One region of the Vibrio paucivorans genome, then DNA from elsewhere that is predicted to be linked to it. Evidence: predicted binding sites of a transcription regulator. Region 1 holds the regulator's gene; the other holds the start of a gene.
What was found. Region 1 encodes MetJ, which represses methionine synthesis genes. Its sites were predicted from a motif close to TTAGACNTNTANANGTCTAA; they were not measured.
Positions count from the first base shown of each region.

Region 1 (6,792 bases):
CAAAGTCATGACGAGCTTTGAGTAGCTTAACAAGATCAGAAGCGTACATCTCTGGAGCACCGCCACCCGGTGGAATATCACCACGTAGCGCTACAATATTTTTAATGCCGTTGTTCCAGTAATCGTCTGCGATTTGAATCAGTTCTTCACGAGAAGCATCAATACACGTTAAGTGCGGTGCAGCAACGAGACCTGTTTGGTCTTTAATTTCTTTAATAATGGAGTGAGTACGATCGCGCTCACCGGAGTTCGCACCATAGGTGACAGACACAAATTTTGGCTGAAGCGTTTTTAAACGATGAACGGAGTTCCATAGTGTTTCTTCCATCTTTTCGCTGCTTGGCGGAAAGAACTCGAACGAAACATTGATGTTGTCAGAAAGCTCTGCAACGTTCTGGTTTAAAGCGTCGATATGACCTGCGTGTGTGTAACCCATCTTACTCTCCCTGTGGCAATCTCAACCACAAACAAATATCTCAAATCCTTAAATTGACGTTTAGACGTCTATATGTCCACAGGATGTATTGAATACGATTTAATGTCAACAGTGTGACTATGAATTTTCTTCATGTTTAAGATGAGGAAGTTTCAATATAGCAAGGTGAGTAAAATGAAGATATATATAGAAGAAGTGAGGCTGGCGATAAGCCAGCCTCAGTGCCAAAGAAAGAAGTCTTATGACATGACGGAAAATTAGATAAGACTTGAGAGCAGATTCAAATCAGATTGAATTGCACCCGCGGTGACTTCCTGGCCTGCGCCTGGGCCGCGAATGACTAATGGGTTATCTTTGTACCACTTGCTTTCAATGGCGAAGATGTTGTCGCAAGGAAGTAAGTTAGCCAGAGCGTGCTCTTTAGAAAGCGCTTCAACGCCAACGGTTGCTTGACCATTCTTTTCCAGTCTTGCTACGTAACGCAGTACTTTGTCTTCACGCTGAGCTTTTTCTAGCCGTTCCGCTAGGCGCTCGCTGAGGATTTGGCTTTTATCTAAGAAATCGTCGAGAGACAACTGAGCCAGCTCTTCCGGCACCAGAGATTCCACCTTCACGTTTTCTGGCTCAATATCCAACCCTGATTCGCGGGCAAGGATAACCAATTTACGCATGACGTCTGAGCCGTCGAGATCTGCACGCGGGTCTGGCTCGGTTAAACCTTGTTGCCATGCAAGGTCAACCAGTTCAGAGAACGGGACGCTGCCATCATATTGCTGGAACAACCAAGATAATGTGCCAGAAAAGATGCCAGAAAGCGCCGTGATTTCATCACCACTTTCACGTAAGTCACGTACAGTATGATTGATAGGTAAACCTGCACCTACTGTCGCATTGTAGAACCAATGGCGATTAATCTTGCTGAAAGCATCTTGTACTTGATGGTAATACGCGCTTGCTGCTGAGCCAGCGACTTTATTCGCTGAAATTAAGAGCATGCCTTGCGAAGCAATATCTAGGTATTGCTCGGCTAGTGCTTTACTCGCTGTCACATCGAGTACGATAAGATCGTCAAAGCCTTGAGTTGCTCCCAGACGTTCAATCCACTCATTCCCATTGTGCGCAATGGCTTCATCATCGAATCGCTCGGCGACGGTATTCGCATTAATACCATTTGAATCGTACCAGTAAGTCTGGCTGTCGATAACCGCAACCAGTTCAAAGTTCATTCCACGGCGCTTTTCCAGCTCCGTTTTCTGCTCAGCAAACAGTGATAACCAACTGGAGCCAATATTACCTTTGCCACACAACGCGATGGCAACGCGTTTTTGAGCTTGGAATAACTGGCTATGGATAGCTGTCACTAGGGGGGATACAGGAGTGGTACGCAGAACAGCGACTAGGCTCAAGCCAGAAAGAGATTCAGAGATGAACTCTACCGGTGATGCCTTCAGCTGCTGGTAGAAACCGTAACAGTGGTTTGGGTTTTTAATTACGCCAGCCCCAACAGCGGCGATTAATGAGTAACCTTCTTTTAGCTTAATCTCAGCTTCGATTGCAGCATCTTGCAGATGGCTCAAAGCGCCGCTCGCGATTTCGCTGGTGTAGGCTAAGCGCAAAGTAAATTGATCCGGTTGCGCTTCGTACGCCAGAGGTTCAAGTTGAGCGCGTTTAAGGCTTTGCAACACATCAGATTCAATGCGTTCAAAGTCGTGACCATGGTCGAAAGTCAGTTGAATCAGTAAAACTTCATCTAAAGAGGTGATGATTTTTGCGCCACGACCGGAAGCGAGTACACGCTCTATACGAGTAGAACCCGATTCAGGTTGGTAGCTACAGCGTAGGTTGAGATCCATGGCACTTTGAGCAACGGGCTGAAGTGTGCGGCTGTGAAGAACAGGTGCCGCCAAACGCGCCAGTTCACTGGCTTCATCAAGACGCAATAGCGGCAGTAGGCAAGCATCGTTAACGACGCGAGGATCTGCGCTGTATACTCCTGCTACATCACTCCAGATAGTGACCTGAGACGCTTCTGCCAGTGCTCCAATTACTGTCGCTGAATAGTCTGAGCCATTACGTCCAAGTAGAACGGTATTACCTTGGCTGTCTTGGGCCATAAAGCCAGTGATAATCACGCGGTGGTGCGCGTGTTGTGCTAGCACCTCTTTCATTAGTGGGTAAGATGTACCACGTTCTACTTCAGGCTGCGTACCTGCTTCAGCCCGCAAAAATGCACGTGCATCCTGAGCGACCGCTTGTAAATCGTGTTCACACAACAATGCGGCGAGCAGTCGGGAAGACCAAACTTCACCATGACCGAGTATGGCGGCTTTTTCGGCTTCGGAAAGCGGTGCGACGAGTTCGCCTAACGTGCTGAATTCGTCATTGAGCTGAGCTAATAGGGCTTGTTTCGCGTCACCCGATATCAGGCTCTCGATGAGTTCTGTTTGGAACTGACGAAGCGTTTGAAGGGCTTCGTGTGCGATGCGGCCATCTTTGTGTAGCCCTTCCACAAACTCGATTAGACGGTTAGTGGTTTTTCCTGCCGCAGAGACCACCACTAAATCTTCACTATTGGAGTACTCTTTTAAGATATTTACCACGCGTAGGTAGCATTCAGGGTCAGCTAAGCTACTGCCACCAAATTTATGAAGTTGACGTTGAACAGTCATTCCCTAGGCACCTCGCTTAGCCGTTTTTTCAAATGCTTGAGTAAGGTCATCGATAAGGTCCTGCGCATCTTCTAAGCCAACCGATAAACGTAGTAATTGTTGAGAGACTCCTGCTTCAGCCAAAGCCTCTTCACCCATCGCGCGGTGCGTCATTGATGCAGGGTGGCAGATCAGGCTTTCTACGCCACCGAGAGATTCCGCTAACGAAAACAGTTCGAGTTCGCCAACAAAATATTTCAGTTCTTCAAATGAACCAGCAAACTCAAAACTCAGCATAGAGCCGAAACCAGATTGCTGCTTTTTCGCAATCTCATGGCCTGGGTGTTCTGGAAGGCTAGGGTGATAGATTGCTCCAACTAGTGGCTCCGACTGTAAGTACGTCAGAATCTCACGAGAGCTTTCTTCATGAACTTTCATTCGAGCGCCGAGCGTGCGAATGCCACGCAGTGTCATGTAGCTATCAAATGGTGTGCCGGTTGCACCAATGCAGTTGCCCCACCAAGCAAGCTCTTCTGCGTGTTCTTCTGTTTTCGTGATCACTACACCACCAATGACGTCTGAGTGACCATTAATGTATTTGGTTGTCGAGTGAATAACGAAGTCTGCGCCCAGCTCTAAAGGCTTTTGGAACACAGGTGTCAAAAAGGTATTGTCGACAGCGACGAGTGCACCAACTTGCTTTGCTTTTTGGCAAGTTTGGGCAATATCAATCACTCGAACCAGAGGGTTAGAAGGGGTTTCTAGCAGGATAAGCTTTGGCTTTTGTGCCAGAGCTGCGTCGAATGCAGCAGGGTCTGACTGGTCGACAAACTGTACTTTAAAGTCGCCTTTTTGAGCTCTGGTGTTGAACAGACGGTAAGTGCCACCATAACAATCGTGAGGTGCGATAATCAGATCATCAGGGCCAAGGAAAGCAGACACCCACAAGTTAAGCGCTGATGTGCCACAATTGGTCACAACGGCGCCTTTACCATTTTCTAGCTCAAATAAAGCGGTTTCAAGTAAGCCACGATTTGGGTTGCCAGAGCGGGTGTAGTCGTATTTTGGCACTTCACCAAATGCTGGGAATCCGTAGTTGGTCGAAAGGTAAATAGGTGGCACAACAGCGTGATGCTGAGTGTCTGATTCGATTCCTGTACGTACTGCAATAGTGGCTGGCTTACGGGTGCTCATAGATACTTCCTTTGTGACAATAGCTATCTCGTGGTGACTTATGATTTGGAATGAGCTATACCTAGGGTTTGTTGGTATTAACAACGATTGCTAAGAATCATTCCTTCTAGTTTATTCCACACTTTACTTATCAATTTTTGAGACGTCAACACTTCTAGACGTCTATATGTCTTTGCTTATAGACTTAAATCCCGCTAAAATCGCGCTTTAGAATTTTATAACAGACAAAATTGAGTAAAGGTGCGCAATGGCAGACTGGAATGGCGAATACATTAGCCCATACGCGGAGCATGGAAAAAAGAGTGAGCAAGTAAAGAAGATCACGGTTTCCATTCCACTGAAAGTTTTAAAAGTATTAACAGACGAGCGTACGCGCCGCCAGATTAATAACTTACGCCACGCGACGAATAGCGAACTATTGTGTGAAGCGTTCTTACACGCTTATACAGGTCAACCATTACCGACAGATGAAGACTTGCGAAAAGATCGCCCTGACGATATTCCAGCTGAAGTGAAAAAGCTGATGACAGAGATGGGGATTGAGTTCGAAGCGTACGACGAAGAATAATAGCAGCAACAACCCAGCACCTTGTTTTTCGCTGCGAACTCTGTCTATTGATGAAAATAAAAAACCGCTGATTCAATCAGCGGTTTTTTTGTTCCTTTTTGACAGGAAGGAGAGGCTGAAACTAGCCTTCCATATAACCTGAAGGCATTTCGATTCGAGCAACGCCTGAATCTACAGCTGCTTGCGCGACGGCTTTAGCAACACGTGGCAGTAAGCGAGGATCCATTGGTTTAGGAATAATGTAGCCTTTGCCAAATTCTAGCGATTCAACACCTGCAGCACTCAATACTTCTGCTGGTACTTCTTCTTTTGCAAGTTGGCGAATCGCTTCAACAGCTGCCAGTTTCATCTCATCATTAATTTCGCTAGCACGAACGTCTAGGGCACCACGGAAAATAAATGGGAAGCACAGTACGTTGTTTACTTGGTTCGGGTAGTCACTACGGCCTGTACCCATAATTAGGTCATCGCGGACTTCGTGCGCAAGCTCAGGTTTGATTTCTGGATCTGGGTTTGAACATGCAAATACGATTGGCTTATCGGCCATCAGCTTCAATGCTTCTGCTGGTAATAAGTTCGGGCCCGATACACCTAAGAACAGGTCAGCACCTTCGATAACATCTTCTAGCGTGCGCTTATCGGTGTTGTTGGCGAACAGCAGTTTGTACTCGTTCAAGTCGTCGCGACGTGTGTGGATAACACCTTTACGGTCGAGCATGTAGATCTTCTCGCGCATCGCGCCACATTTAATAAGAAGTTCCATACACGCAACAGCAGCAGCACCAGCGCCAAGACATACGATAGTCGCTTCTTCTAGCTTTTTACCTTGCAGCTCAATAGCATTCAGCATACCCGCAGCCGTTACGATTGCCGTGCCGTGTTGGTCGTCGTGGAAGACAGGAACGTCACAACGCTCGATTAGGCGGCGTTCGATTTCAAAACAGTCCGGTGCTTTGATGTCTTCTAAGTTAATGCCACCAAACGTATCAGCAATGTTAGCAACGGTATCAACGAATTCATCAATGGTGCGGTGCTTCACTTCAATATCAATCGAGTCTAGGCCAGCAAAGCGTTTAAATAGTAGCGCTTTACCTTCCATAACTGGTTTTGAAGCAATTGGACCTAAGTTACCTAAACCAAGAATCGCCGTACCATTTGAGATTACAGCAACCATGTTGCCTTTTGAGGTGTACTTGTAAACGTTATCAACGTTTTGCGCGATTTCACGGACGGGTTCAGCCACACCAGGACTGTATGCCAGAGCCAGATCTTCTGCTGAGTTAGCCGTTTTAGTGACTTCTACAGAGATTTTCCCTGGCGTTGGGTAGGCATGGTAATCAAGAGCTTGCTGGCGAAATTGTTCTTCTGCGGTTAGTTCTTGTGGCGCAGTGTCTTGACGGTTGTCATCTGGCATAGGTGTAGGTACTCATTTTTATATTGGGGGAAAGAGGAAAATTTATTCTAATTGATGTAAGTCAACCTGCATAGATAGGAATGCGACTCACGTCATCAAAAAACAGCAAATGACTGCTGATAAGACCAGATAGCAGTGAACTTGATAGGCACAAGAGGTGGGATTGTTGGATTTAACTTCTTTTTAACAAAAATTCGAGATTAATATCTTTACGTAAAGGTAATTTTATTAGGAAAGCTAATTCACTAAGAGCAAAAAAACAAAAAAGGACGCCGTGGCGTCCTTTTTCAGTTCTATGTAGAAAGAATTACTTCTTGCTAGATAGAGCACCGAAACGCTTGTTGAAGCGATCAACACGGCCGCCAGTATCTACGATACGTTGCTTACCAGTGTAGAACGGGTGACATTTGTCACATACGTCTAGGTGGATTGAATCTTTGTCTAGAGTTGAGTTGAACTCAAAAGAGTTGCCGCAAGAACAAGTTGCTTTTACAGCTTTGTATTCTGGGTGGATTCCAGCTTTCATGGGATA
Region 1 is NZ_CM133230.1:204,002-210,793, forward strand. Features, by position in the region: gene metF (methylenetetrahydrofolate reductase) at 1-436, opposite strand, end outside; gene ACXABW_RS00960 (bifunctional aspartate kinase/homoserine dehydrogenase II) at 694-3,105, opposite strand; gene ACXABW_RS00965 (O-succinylhomoserine (thiol)-lyase) at 3,109-4,278, opposite strand; gene metJ (met regulon transcriptional regulator MetJ) at 4,526-4,846, shown strand; gene ACXABW_RS00975 (malic enzyme-like NAD(P)-binding protein) at 4,968-6,260, opposite strand; gene rpmE (50S ribosomal protein L31) at 6,568-6,786, opposite strand.

Region 2 (6,792 bases), 1.3 Mb from region 1:
ACTCGAAGGCTCAGGCTGCTTGTATAAAGGTGACTACCGTTAAGTCCAAAGCCGGCTTACACCCAAAGAATAAACATCATGGTCGTTATGATTTCAAAGCGCTAGTTGCGGTCTCTCCTGAACTCGAATCGTATGTCATAAAGAATCCAAAAGGCGATCAAAGCATCGACTTTTCCGATCCTATTGCAGTTAAGTTGCTCAATAAAGCGCTGCTTGCGCTGCATTATGATGTGCGAGAGTGGGATATCCCTCAAGGGTATTTGTGCCCGCCAATTCCTGGTCGTGCAGACTATATTCATCGAGCGGCAGAATTGATCTCTCAAGAGTGCAGTCAAGTAAAACACGCTCTGATACGCGCGCTAGATATTGGTGTCGGTGCTAACTGTATTTATCCGATTGTCGGAGTAACGGACTACGGCTGGCAGTATGTTGGCAGTGATGTGGATCCAGTTTCCGTCGAGAACTCACAGCGCATTGCCGATGCAAATGCCACCTTGGCGACTAATATAGATTGCCGTTTGCAATCGGATAGTCGTCATTTTTTCAAAAATGTCATCCGTGAAGGCGAGCATTACGACATCACAACCTGCAATCCACCTTTTCACAAGTCTCTTGAGGAAGCGCAGCAGGGCAGCTTACGTAAGGTGAATAATCTTGCGGCGAATAAGAAAAAACGAGGTCAAAAGGTCGATAGCCGTTCCATGGCTACAAAGGCGGAACTAAACTTTGGCGGCCAAAAAGCAGAGTTGTGGTGCCCTGGCGGCGAAGCGAGCTTTGTTAAAAACATGGCCTTTGAGAGCCGCGAGTTTGCTAAGCAAGTACTTTGGTTTACCACACTTATTTCCAAGAAAGAGAACGTTCGATGGCTGAGGAAAAACCTCGAAAAGGTTGGGGCATCCGAAGTTAGAATTGTCGAAATGAGTCAAGGCCAGAAGAACAGCCGATTTGTTGCTTGGACATTTAAAGATGAAGAAGAGCGACGTGAGTGGTTGAAAATCAAATGCTAAGCTTGTTGTAGGCATGTTAGAGGGAAGAGTTATGGAGTTTGAAATCTATCTTCCCTGCAACCCAGAGTGGGTATGCGACATCCTACTGTATGGCTTTGCGGGTGTGTTTGGCTTAGTGATATTGGTGGTCGTGGCGTATATCATTCGTGAATACCGTGTGATTCACCGAGTGCGTGTTGTTCGTCGCCGAAAGCGAACGCGCCGAAAATAGGTCAATACGGCCTAGTATCAACTTACTTCCATCATTTGATCGAGTTGGTTTTGGTATTTTATCTGCAGTGATTTGTTACCTGCCGCTTTCTCTAATTGTATTAACAGCTGAAGTGATGGTTTCTGCAGGCCGTAGCGCTGGTGGATTTGCATCAATTTTATTCTCGCCTCCGTATACTCTCCGGCTTCAATTTCCAACTTTGCCAACTGCAAGATAGAGCGGACACGATTTGGATCGTGGTCGATGGTTCTTGCGAAGTAATACTTGGCTTGGTCTGTCTGGCCTGCTTTCAATGCACAAAAGGCCGCATTTTCATAGCTGGCTGATACTAAGTAGTAATAAGGCTGCTCGATGGCTTTATTAAAGTACTTATCAGCTTGTTGGTATTCGCCTTGTTTACATAGAAAAGTACCGTAATTGTTGAGTATGTTGCCATTCTTTGGGTGCTGACGAAGGGCTTTTCGATAGGTATTTCGTGCTGAATCCAACTCTCCAACTTGTTCGTAGTAGTGAGCCATAGAGAGTTGAGCTCGGTAGTAGGACGGCGCATGTTTTAGCGCAATTTCTAAGTTTTCTCTCGCTTTGAGCATGTTGCCTTGTTCTAAATAACCCAGCCCCAAGGTGATTCGAGATTCTGCCATATCGATTGGATCGGATTTAACTTCCGGTTTCCCATCTTGGGTGACCGTGACACAACCGAACAGGTTCGCAAGTAGAAAGAGGACCGCTGCGCGTTTCATTGGCAACACCTTTATTTGGGTAAGTTCATGATATTTCGCCCAATAATGGCGACAGCTTAACTAGAAAAACAATGGCTCGCAGAGGGAATGCGAGCGAGTTGGCAATAAAAATGGCCGCATACAGCGGCCATGATAAAGAGTCGAGACAGACAACAGATGTTTCCGTTGAGCTTTTACTTGATAGAAACAGTCGTTGCTATAGATCTTTAGTGAACTTGTCTTCACTGAAGTGTTCGAGATCGTAAGGCGTTTGTTGGTAAACACAGTAATTCAACCAGTTTGAGAACAGCAAATGTCCGTGGCTTCGCCAGCTCGCGCACGGTTTGTTGTCTGGGTTGTTGTTTGGATAATAGTTAATAGGAATAGCAGGCTCCATACCTTCGCCCAAATCTCGAATGTACTCGTTATGTAGAGTCAATGCATCGTATTCTGGGTGGCCAGTTACAAACACGTTTCGCTTGTCTTTCGTTGCCGCCAAATACACGCCTGCGATGTCCGAGGTGGCTAGAATATCGAGGTCGGTATGCTCTTCTAAAAATTCAGGTGAGAAGTCGGCATATCGAGAGTGCGGAGCAAGGAAAGTATCGTCAAAGCCCCTTAGAACAGGGTGGTATGGGTGATGAATTTGATGGTGATATACGCCTGACAGCTTCTCTTTTCGAGTTCGCTTAGGTAAGTCATAGAGCAACTTAAGGCCGGCTTGCGCCGCCCAACACACATACAAGGTTGAAGTCACATGTTCTTTCGCCCAATTCATGATGGTTTTGAGGTGATCCCAATACATCACATCTTCGAACTGAACTAAGCCTAGTGGAGCACCGGTGATGATTAGGCCATCGAAATTACGGTTTTTAACCATATCGAACTGGCGATAGAAGTTGTCGAGGTGCTCAGTTGGCGTGTTTTTGCTTGGTCGATCATCAATACGTAGTAACTCAACATCCACTTGCAGTGGGCTGTTGGAAAGTAGGCGTAAGAATTGCGTCTCGGTTTCAATCTTCTTAGGCATAAGATTTAGGATCAAAACCTTGAGTGGGCGAATCTCCTGAGTGGAGGCTCGTGACTCGGGCATCACGAAGATATTTTCTTCGCGTAGTACATCGGATGCAGGTAGTTGATCGGGGATCTTAATTGGCACAGCTTTCTCCCTAAGCTTTCTGGACGTCTATACATCCAAACTTAACTCAATAAGATTCAGATGTCGATAGCTATCTTTGATACAATTGAGGCAGTTTTTTCACTCGGTGTTGTTTATGTCATTAACACTGACTCTAATTCGCGGGCTGCCAGGCTCGGGAAAATCTACGTTGGCCAAGACCATGGGTATCGCTCACTATGAAGCCGATATGTATTTCATTGATGCTAATGGTAACTACGTGTACGACGCAGCAAAAATCTCTCAAGCGCATGATTGGTGCCGTCAACAAACGGAACAAAGCTTACGGTCAGGCGATAGCGTGGTGGTGGCAAATACTTTTGTACGGTTATGGGAAATGAAACCCTATCGTGAGCTAGCCAAGCGCTATCACGCTGAATTAAAAGTGGTGGAATGTACCGGGCAGTACGGCAACATTCATGGGGTCGCGGAAGAGACCATTAATAATATGAGAAAGAGGTGGCAAAGGTGGCCAAGCGCTCAGCAATCGTCGAAATGACATCCTACGGTGTGTATTCCACTTGGGATTCCAAATCCAAGCATTTACCTAAGATTAAAGAGTTCACCACAGACGTGTATGCAGAAGTAGATGTGGAGTTTGGGTTTATCGTTAACATCAAGAAAGCGAAAGGCGCCTTGATACGCTACTGCATCGATCATCCCGGTGTGCTAAGTAAGAAAGGACAGGTACTTGCCCCGTTTGACGGTGAGGAATATGTGGGCAGTAACGATTGGGATTTCTACCTAGGTGACACGATCCAACTTCTTTGCCCTGAAAATGGTTTGGAGTCCAACATTGGTCATTGGCGAATGTCGATTGAGCTAGAGGGCAATGAAGTCGCAGTTAAAACCTTTAATGTGCTCGCCAAAGACGAAGCGCAGTTTTGGAAACATCGCGGGTTTTAACCTAATTTAGAGTCTTTGAAAACTGCTTGCAGATCCACAATGCCCATCGGTTTATAGAAGTGATAACCCTGAAGGTATTGAACATCGAAGCCCGCTAGGTACTCGGCTTGTTGAGCAGTTTCTACACCTTCAGCAACAATCTTAACCTTCAGTTTGTGCCCCAGTTCAATGATTGTGGTTAGAACCGGTGCATTAACGGTTTCTAGGCCGATGGTATCAACAAAACACTTATCAATTTTTAAATGATCAAGCGCTGTGTCTTGCAAGATAGATAAAGACGTATGGCCAGTGCCGAAGTCATCAATCGAGACGATTAGCCCGTTATCGCGCAATTCTTTAAGTACGTCTCTACCGAGTTTATCAAGCATCTGCCTTTCTGTTACTTCGATACACAGCTTAATCCCAATGGCCTCAAACTGCTCTTTGTAGTGAGTCAACTCATTCACGCATGTGGAGGTATGTAAATAAGCTGGGGGTACATTGACTCCAAGGTGAATATCGTTATCTGGTTGAAGGCTAGCGAGGTTGTAGAGTGCATGTTGCAGCACATAGTCCGTTAGCGGAATGATCAAATTTTGTTCTTCAGCGAGAGGAATAAACACATCAGGTCGCACTAATCCTAGCGTTGGGTGATTCCAACGGATTAATGCTTCGATTCCTCCAATCTTATAGCCTTGGCTAGTAACTATTGGTTGATAGGCTAAGTAAAGCTCACCACGTTTTAGCCCTTTTTTTAAGTCATCGACCAACGAGTCGCGTCGTTTGAGCAATCGGTTAGCGGCGAAAATCAGCAGCGAAATTAAAAGAGAAACGGGGACGCTTCCCGTTGCAGTGTAAAGCAGCCTAGCGTTGATGTAATCTTCACTCGCTTCTGCAAGCATTGAAAAACCATATTTTTTCGAAGTGTGGATATAGTGGTAGGTATCGGACGTGAAAGTGGTGTTCGCTGGGTAGATACGTGGTCCGAATTTCACTTTAACGTAACTAAGTCTGTCGCTTTCAATTCGTCCTAGCCTTTGTAGCAGGAAGTTTCGGTCTACAACAGAGAACGCCCCAGAGAAGCCATCACCTTCAATAGTATCAACAATCACTATGGTCCTTTGCGTTGGGTCACCATTGATATCAAACAAGTACTCGCCAGTTCTGGTCCCTTTTTTGCCGATGAGAAGGGATATGTCCTGGTCAATTTCGCCACGTTTAGAAGAACAAATAGCGATGCCATCTCGCACTATGATCATTTCACGTACTAGGCTTTCAAATAGTAAATCTTCACGGATAAGACCACAGCTATCTGGATGCTGCATCGCCTGTTTATTTTCGCTATGGAGTTCTGAAATGATATCGTCGACACGTGTGCTGTAGGTAATAACAGTAGAGCGTAAGTTTGCTTGTATACCATCGACGGCAACATAAAAAGAGGCGGGTAAAACGATCAATAGCGGAATAATAAATACCGCTAGGAAAGACTTTATTTCAATAGTGAGTGTTGATCTAGAACTGCTGCTTTCCATAGATACCGCGATTTTTAATTGCTTTAGTTATTGACTGTGTGAATCCGTTGATAATAGAAGACAATAGTAAACTAAGCATTATAAAAAGTGCGACCAACTTCATGATATATAACAGAAGTCTTACAAACGAGAGGGCTAATCCGGGTGATTGATAAACGATTAAGCGCTCTTTCGAGCGCTTAACGAATACGTAGCGAGCGCTAGCCAGCCGATTGCTTGTAGCCAGAGAGTGGAAAACTCTTGGCTGATTTGAGGCCATGATGCCCCCATTTGATTGGTTTTAAGAAAACCTTGAATGGCTGGAGTGCTTGGAAATAACTGAGCAAGCCAATTAATGGGAGCTGGGATCATCTCCGTTGGCCATATAAAACCCGCCGAGAAAATGAGCGGCATTGAACTGATTAGGACAATTAGAGTGACGAGCTCTCTCCTCGGGGTAATTTGCCCTAGCCAAATCCCAATCGCACAAGAGCTGAGAAGGAAAGGAAACAGAAGAGCCAACAGTTGGGAAATATTGGCCAATTGGTTGATACCATGCGAGGTAAAACTTGAGCCAAAATAGTACATGGAGAGCAAAGTATAGATTCCGCAAAACACTAAGCTTCTAATCAAGACAAGTTTGATTGCAGAAAGCTGGCTCCAATACCCAGTACCAAATTTTTGGCTGCCTCCCATTAAACCAGACGCCATCGCTAGCGTTTGTTGCAATATCAGCACGAACACAGCGGGTACAACGTAATTAACATACCCCATGTTTGGGTTGAACGTTGGTTTCATATTTAAAGAGAACGCCGCGTAATGGTTGGATGCTAAAGAAAGCGGTTCTCCATCAACTAACAGCTTGGATACTTTTGCTTGCGCGGCGAGCGTTCCACCAGTTTGGGCTAGGCCCTCGATTATTGTTCCATATACCAAGAAATAAGACGCATCACCTGCATACGCCAAAGTAGGGCTTTTACCCAACATCAAATCCTTGTAGAAGTGTTCTGGGATGACTAATAAACCCGTGATGTCCCCGTTTAAAAACGCTTGTTTGGCCGCTTCAATGGAGTGATCTCGCTGTACAACTTTTATTTGCGGTGTCGCATCCACCATACGTTCAAGCTGATAACTCACTTGGCTTCTATCAAGGTTCACCACACTAATCATCTGCTCACGTGGCGTTTGATTGGAGTATGGCAACGGATACAGAAACGAGTAGAAAATCACTCCACCAAATACGGTTAATAGAACGACTGGATTTGATAGTAGCGCAGCTATT
Region 2 is NZ_CM133230.1:1,507,629-1,514,420, forward strand. Features, by position in the region: gene rlmF (23S rRNA (adenine(1618)-N(6))-methyltransferase RlmF) at 1-1,007, shown strand, start outside; gene ACXABW_RS07085 (hypothetical protein) at 1,039-1,218, shown strand; gene pilW (type IV pilus biogenesis/stability protein PilW) at 1,236-1,958, opposite strand; gene metA (homoserine O-acetyltransferase MetA) at 2,155-3,096, opposite strand; gene ACXABW_RS07100 (AAA family ATPase) at 3,212-3,613, shown strand; gene ACXABW_RS07105 (DUF3859 domain-containing protein) at 3,583-4,020, shown strand; gene ACXABW_RS07110 (EAL domain-containing protein) at 4,017-5,531, opposite strand; gene ACXABW_RS07115 (ABC transporter permease) at 5,691-6,792, opposite strand, start outside.
Region 2: the regulator MetJ is predicted to act here: its motif matches at 3,116-3,135, upstream of metA (homoserine O-acetyltransferase MetA).